Regions from separate parts of the Pseudomonas sp. RT6P73 genome, predicted to be linked through region 2. Evidence: predicted binding sites of a transcription regulator. Region 2 holds the regulator's gene; each other region holds the start of a gene.

Region 1 (2,198 bases), 3.2 Mb from region 2:
AGCGCGGCCGCTTCAATGTTCGCGCCTTCAAAAGGCTCGACGCGGAAGAAATAGGTGTGATCGGGATACACAAACCCTTTTTCATCCATGGCGATAGTGGTCGCGGCGATTTCCAGCAAGGCGTCAGTGGCAGAGTTGAAACCACCGGTTTCAACGTCGACAACAACTGGCAGGTACCCACGGAAGCGAGCGGCCATCGGGTGGCGCGAGCCACCTCCGCCGCCTTGACCGTCCTGTTCGTCGTCGAAATGGTCTTCACTCACGCGTGTTCCTCCAGCAGGCGCCAGCGCAGTTTTTCACCGGCGCGCAGCGGGATTACGGTCAGCTCGCCAAATGGCAGGCTGGTTGGGGCGGTCCACTCATCGCGGACCAGGGTGATGCGATCGGTGTTCACCGGCAGGCCATAGAAGCGCGGGCCGTTGAGGCTGGCGAACGCTTCGAGCTTGTCCAGCGCGTTGCGTTGTTCGAAGGCTTCGGCGTACATCTCGATCGCCGCGTAAGCGGTGTAGCAACCGGCACAGCCGCAGGCCGCTTCTTTGGCGTGCTGGGCATGCGGCGCCGAATCGGTGCCGAGGAAGAACTTGTCGCTGCCACTGGTGGCGGCGTCGAGCAGGGCTTCCTGGTGGGTATTGCGCTTGAGGATCGGCAGGCAATAGAAGTGCGGCCGAATCCCGCCCACCAGCATGTGATTGCGGTTGTACAGCAGGTGATGCGCGGTGATGGTCGCGCCAACGTTGGCCGAAGCCTCGTTGACGAACTGCACGGCGTCCGCGGTGGTGATGTGTTCGAACACCACTTTGAGCGTCGGGAAACGCTCGACCACACGACGCATGTGCTCATCGATGAAGAGCTTTTCGCGGTCGAACACATCGACATCGCCACGGGTGACTTCACCGTGAATCAGCAAGGGCATCCCGACTTCGGCCATGGCCTCGAGTGCAGGGAAGATCTTGTCGATACTGGTGACGCCAGAGTCCGAGTTGGTGGTTGCGCCGGCCGGGTACAGCTTGGCGGCGTAAACGAAACCGCTGGCCTTGGCCTCACGAATTTCTTCGGGCTGGGTACGGTCGGTCAGGTACAGCACCATCAACGGTTCGAAACGACTGCCGGCCGGGCGTGCAGCGAGAATCCGCTGGCGATAGCCGTCGGCTTCAGCGGCGTTACGCACCGGAGGTACCAGGTTGGGCATGATGATGGCGCGACCAAAGGTGCGCGCGACATCCGCAACGGTATTGGTCAACACAGCACCATCGCGAAGATGAATATGCCAGTCGTCGGGACGCAGCAGGGTCAGGCGGTCGGACATGAGGGGATTCCAGGCGGGTCAAACTGAGGGGAATGCTACCGGAAAAGACTCTCTCAGGCACTCGCTATCAAGTTTTGCAGGAACCTTCCGATATCCAACAGGTATGCCGTAAATATGTGTGTCGGTCTTTTTGTTGTAGAAGCCAGTGGAGCCTCCCGTGCGCCAGCGTTATTTAGCCTTGCTCAGTGTGTTTGCCAGCCTCCCTGCGATGGCGCTCACTTTCCAGACACGTCTGGAGAGCATCGAGTGGACGGTCGAAGGTGACAAGTTCGAGTGCCGCCTGACTCAACCGATTACCGATTTCGGTTCGGGTGAATTCGTGCGCCGTGCCGGCGAGCAGGCGACGTTTCGTCTGAAAGCCTACAACGCGATGATCGGCGGCGGGTCCGCGACCCTGCTGGCGGCCGCTGCGCCGTGGCAGCCGGGACGTGGCGACATCAACCTGGGCTCGGTGCGAATCGGCAGCGGCAGCGTGTTGTTCAACAGTTCGCAAGTTCAGGCCGGGCGCCTGATCAGCGGGCTGATGGACGGCCGCAGTCCGGTCATTCGGCATTCCTCAGGCGATGGCCGCGTGTCTGAAGTGCGCCTGTTGCCGGTCAAGTTCAGCAAGGCCTTCAACGACTATCAGGGTTGCGTTGCGAAACTGCTGCCGAAGAATTTCGAGCAGGTCAAACAGTCCGAGATCGGCTTCCCGGGTGAAGGCGTCGATCTCGATCCGCAAGCCAAGGTGCAGTTGCAGGTGATGCTGGAGTTCATGAAGGCGGATCCGACGGTCAATCACATCGAGCTCGACGGGCACTCGGACAACAGCGGCAATCGCCTGACCAACCGCGAGCTGTCACGCCGCCGGGCGTTGGCGGTGATGGACTTTTTCAAGGCCAATGGCATTCAG
Region 2 (2,198 bases):
CGTCGGGAAGACTAACGTGTCAGTGAACTTGTCCCTGGCTCTAGCTGAACTCGGCCGGCGCGTCATGCTGCTGGACGCCGATCTGGGGCTGGCGAACGTCGACGTCCTGTTGGGGCTGACACCCAAACGTACCCTGGCCGACGTGATCGAAGGCCGCTGTGAGCTGCGCGACGTTCTGTTGCAGGGGCCCGGCGGTATTCGCATCGTCCCGGCCGCGTCCGGCACGCAGAGCATGGTTCATCTGAGCCCGGCTCAACACGCCGGCCTGATCCAGGCGTTCAGCGATATCGGCGACAACCTTGACGTATTGGTGATCGACACCGCTGCGGGTATTGGTGACTCGGTAGTCAGTTTCGTTCGCGCAGCGCAAGAAGTCTTGCTGGTGGTGTGCGACGAGCCGACCTCGATCACGGATGCCTACGCGCTGATCAAACTGCTGAACCGCGACTACGGCATGAACCGCTTCCGCGTCCTGGCGAACATGGCCCAGAGCCCGCAGGAAGGTCGCAACCTGTTCGCCAAGTTGACCAAGGTCACTGATCGCTTCCTCGACGTCGCCCTACAATACGTCGGTGCGGTGCCTTACGACGAAAGCGTGCGCAAGGCCGTGCAGAAGCAGCGTGCAGTCTACGAAGCGTTCCCGCGTTCCAAGTGCGCCCTGGCGTTCAAGGCGATCGCGCAGAAGGTCGACACTTGGCCGCTGCCTGCCAACCCGCGTGGGCACCTGGAGTTTTTCGTCGAGCGCCTCGTGCAACAGACCGCAGGACCCGTCCTATGACAGCCAGTGGCTACAACCTCTACAAGAAGTCGGCACGTGACGCGCAGTACGAGCTGATCGAGCGTTACGCGCCACTGGTCAAACGCATTGCTTACCACTTGCTGGCCCGTCTGCCAGCCAGTGTTCAGGTTGAAGACCTGATCCAGGCCGGGATGATCGGCCTGCTTGAAGTATCGACCAAATATGACGCCAGCAAAGGCGCGAGTTTCGAGACGTACGCGGGCATTCGAATCCGTGGCGCGATGCTCGATGAAGTACGCAAGGGGGACTGGGCGCCACGTTCGGTTCACCGCAATACCCGTATGGTCAGCGACGCAATTCGCTCGATTGAAGCTAAAACCGGTCGTGACGCTAAAGATCATGAGGTTGCGGCCGAACTCCAATTGAGTCTCGACGATTATTACGGGATTTTGAACGACACCCTGGGCAGCCGGTTATTCAGTTTCGACGATCTGTTGCAGGACGGCGAACACGAAGGGCTGCACGAGGATGGCGCGAGTGCTCATCTCGAGCCGTCACGCGATCTGGAAGATGAACGCTTCCAGGCAGCGCTGGCGGACGCGATTGCCAATTTGCCGGAGCGTGAGCGACTGGTGTTGGCGCTGTACTACGACGAAGAGCTGAACCTCAAGGAAATCGGTGAGGTCCTGGGGGTCAGCGAATCTCGGGTCAGCCAGTTACACAGCCAGTGCGCGGCCCGTTTGCGGGGGCGTTTGGGGGAGTGGCGAGCGCGCTGAAGGCAGTGTGGGGACACTGCGAACGAGGCCGGTGTGGTGTTGAACTGCACCGGTCGCGATCTGTTGTGCTCCAGACAGTCATCGAGTGCATTGCCGGATTGATTGAAATGGCGCGTCCAGGTGCTGGGCGCGTTTAAGACTGCTTGGAGGTCGAATTGGACAAGAACATGAAAATCCTCATCGTTGATGACTTCTCAACGATGCGGCGGATCATAAAAAACCTGTTGCGTGACCTTGGGTTCACCAACACGGTCGAGGCCGACGATGGCACTACTGCCATTCCGGTTCTCAACAGCGGGAGCATCGACTTTCTGGTAACGGACTGGAACATGCCTGGCATGACCGGTATCGATCTGCTGCGCCACGTGCGCGCCGATGAAAAGCTCAAACACCTGCCGGTGTTGATGGTGACCGCTGAAGCCAAGCGCGAGCAGATCATCGAAGCGGCCCAGGCCGGTGTTAACGGCTATGTGGTCAAACCCTTCACGGCCCAGGCGTTGAAAGAAAAAATCGAGAAGATTTTCGAACGCATCGGTTGATCCACTGCGCCACGGGGGAGCTATGGAGCATAAAGAATCTTCACTGGGCGATTTTGAATCGACCCTGAAAAAACACGCGGTCGAACTGGTCGAAAGCCTTGAAAAAGGCAGGTTCGGCGACGCTGTGCAACTGATCCATGAGCT
Region 3 (2,198 bases), 3.4 Mb from region 2:
GCAGCGCTTGGGCTCGGATAAAGAGCATCAGGTGGACGTGCGCCTGATCGCAGCGACCAACCGTGACCTGGCCGAAGAAGTGCGCAGCGGCCGCTACCGCGCCGACTTCTATCATCGCCTGAGTGTTTACCCGCTGTTGGTGCCGGCTCTGCGTGATCGCGGGCGGGACGTGTTGCTGCTCAGCGGTTACTTCCTGGAACAGAACCGCTCGCGGATGGGCCTTAACAGCCTGCGATTGAACAGCGACGCACAGGCGGCATTGCTGGCGTATGGTTGGCCGGGGAATGTGCGGGAGCTGGAGCATTTGATTGGTCGCAGCGCGTTGAAGGCGCTGGGTAATTGCAAGGAACGGCCGAAGATTCTCAGTTTGAGTGCGGCGGATCTGGACTTGCCCACTGGCAGCGTTGAAATCGCCGCCACCGAGCAACCGGCTGCCAGCCCCGTCGCGTTGGTCGCGGGAGATTTGCGCGAGGCCACCGAAAATTATCAGCGACAATTGATCAGCGCTTGCCTGGAACGGCATCACGACAACTGGGCGAGCGCGGCACGCGAGTTAGGCCTGGACCGGGCGAATCTTGGGCGGATGGCCAAGCGATTAGGGATGAAATAGCGCAATCATTAAGGCTTGCACAATCCCTGTGGCGAGGGGGTTTACCCCCGTTCGGCCGCGAAGCGGTCGTAAAACTGACGATGTGGTTCTATCGGAAAAAAGCGAGGAGCGCTTCGCACTCCAACGGGGGTAAACCCCCTCGCCACAGGTTGTGTGTTTTGCCACAAAATTCCGTATTGGACCAATGGACGGGGAATGTCCCTAAAGCCTGCCCCCAACAAGTCGATAACCCGGCATCGATAGCTTTTGGCGACTTTTTACTCGCCCATCACCTTTTTCCACAGAAGGTTTTTATGTCCACCACAAAAGCCCGCGCAGACTCACTTTCGCTTCTGCTGTTTACCTTGCGCAGCGGCAAGCTGATGGCAATCAACCTGCTGAAAGTCAGCGAAATCATCCCCTGCCCGCCGCTAACCAAGCTGCCGGAGTCGCACCCCCACGTCAAAGGCATCGCCACCCTGCGCGGTGCCTCGCTGTCGGTGATCGACCTCAGCCGCGCCATTGGCGAGCGGCCGTTGGAAGACCCGAACGGTGGCTGCCTGATCGTCACCGACGTCAGCCGCTCCAAGCAGGGCCTGCACGTTCAGGCCGTGAGCAAGATCGTCCACTGCCTGACCACCGACATCCGCCCGCCGCCCTTCGGCTCCGGCGGCGTGCGCTCGTACATCACCGGCGTGACCTCGGTCGACGGCACCCTGGTGCAAGTGCTGGACATCGAAAAGGTCATCCACGGCATCGCCCCGGCGCAGATCGAAACGGCCCCAACCGAACTGAGCATGGAAGACGCCGAAGTGCTGGGCAACGCGCGGATTCTGGTGGTCGACGACAGCCAGGTCGCGCTGCAGCAATCGGTGCACACCCTGCGCAACCTCGGCCTGCAATGCCACACCGCCCGCAGCGCCAAAGAAGCCATCGACTGTCTGCTGGACCTGCAAGGCACGGCGCAGCAGATCAACCTGATCGTCTCGGACATCGAAATGTCGGAGATGGACGGCTATGCCTTCACCCGCACCCTGCGCGAGACGCCAGACTTCTCGCACCTTTATGTGCTGCTGCACACGTCTCTGGACAGTGCGATGAACAGCGAGAAAGCGCGCCTGGCCGGGGCCAACGCGGTGCTGACCAAGTTCTCCTCACCGGAACTGACCCGATGCCTGATCGAGGCGGCCAAAGCCGTCGCCGAACAAGGTCACTGAGTCTTGGCCGAGGCATTTTGCTTTTTGATGCGGCGTAACCTCGCGGAGGTTGTGCCTGCGATCACTTGGCCTCAGGGAATAGACCTCGTCCAATACCGCCCCGAGCTGGCTGAAGCTGTTCATCGTTTGATGGAACTGGGTTATCGGGAAGGTGGTGGTCGTGTGCCGGCACTGGATGTCTGGCAACAGCGGTTCGAGACCGATCCTGAATACGATCCGAGCCTGTGTTTTATTGCGCTGGATGCCGAAGGTATCGTGGGTGTATGCCAGTGCTGGACCAGCGCGTACATCAAGAACCTGGTGGTGCATTCTCGGGCTCAGGGCCTTGGGTTGGGTCGTGCGTTGCTGCTGCATGCGTTCGAAGTGTTTCGGGAACGCCGGGAAGGTTTTGT

The links. The regulator FliA, encoded in region 2, starts transcription of late flagellar genes. The targets are predictions, from matches to a motif close to CTAAAGTTTNNNNNNNNNNNGCCGNTAA.
Region 1: ACYZT6_RS21065 (flagellar protein MotY) is a predicted target of FliA. The motif match lies at 1,373-1,400, and genes of this name have one in related genera.
Region 3: ACYZT6_RS21940 (chemotaxis protein CheW) is a predicted target of FliA. The motif match lies at 812-839, and genes of this name have one in related genera.

Annotation. Positions count from the first base shown of each region.
Region 1 is NZ_JBUBUV010000002.1:4,517,216-4,519,413, reverse strand. It holds gene rnt (ribonuclease T) at 1-263, opposite strand, end outside; gene pyrC (dihydroorotase) at 260-1,306, opposite strand; gene ACYZT6_RS21065 (flagellar protein MotY) at 1,464-2,198, shown strand, end outside.
Region 2 is NZ_JBUBUV010000002.1:1,286,635-1,288,832, forward strand. It holds gene fleN (flagellar synthesis regulator FleN) at 1-778, shown strand, start outside; gene fliA (RNA polymerase sigma factor FliA) at 775-1,515, shown strand; gene ACYZT6_RS06345 (chemotaxis response regulator CheY) at 1,683-2,054, shown strand; gene ACYZT6_RS06350 (protein phosphatase CheZ) at 2,077-2,198, shown strand, end outside.
Region 3 is NZ_JBUBUV010000002.1:4,711,984-4,714,181, forward strand. It holds gene norR (nitric oxide reductase transcriptional regulator NorR) at 1-610, shown strand, start outside; gene ACYZT6_RS21940 (chemotaxis protein CheW) at 904-1,806, shown strand; gene ACYZT6_RS21945 (GNAT family N-acetyltransferase) at 1,834-2,198, shown strand, end outside.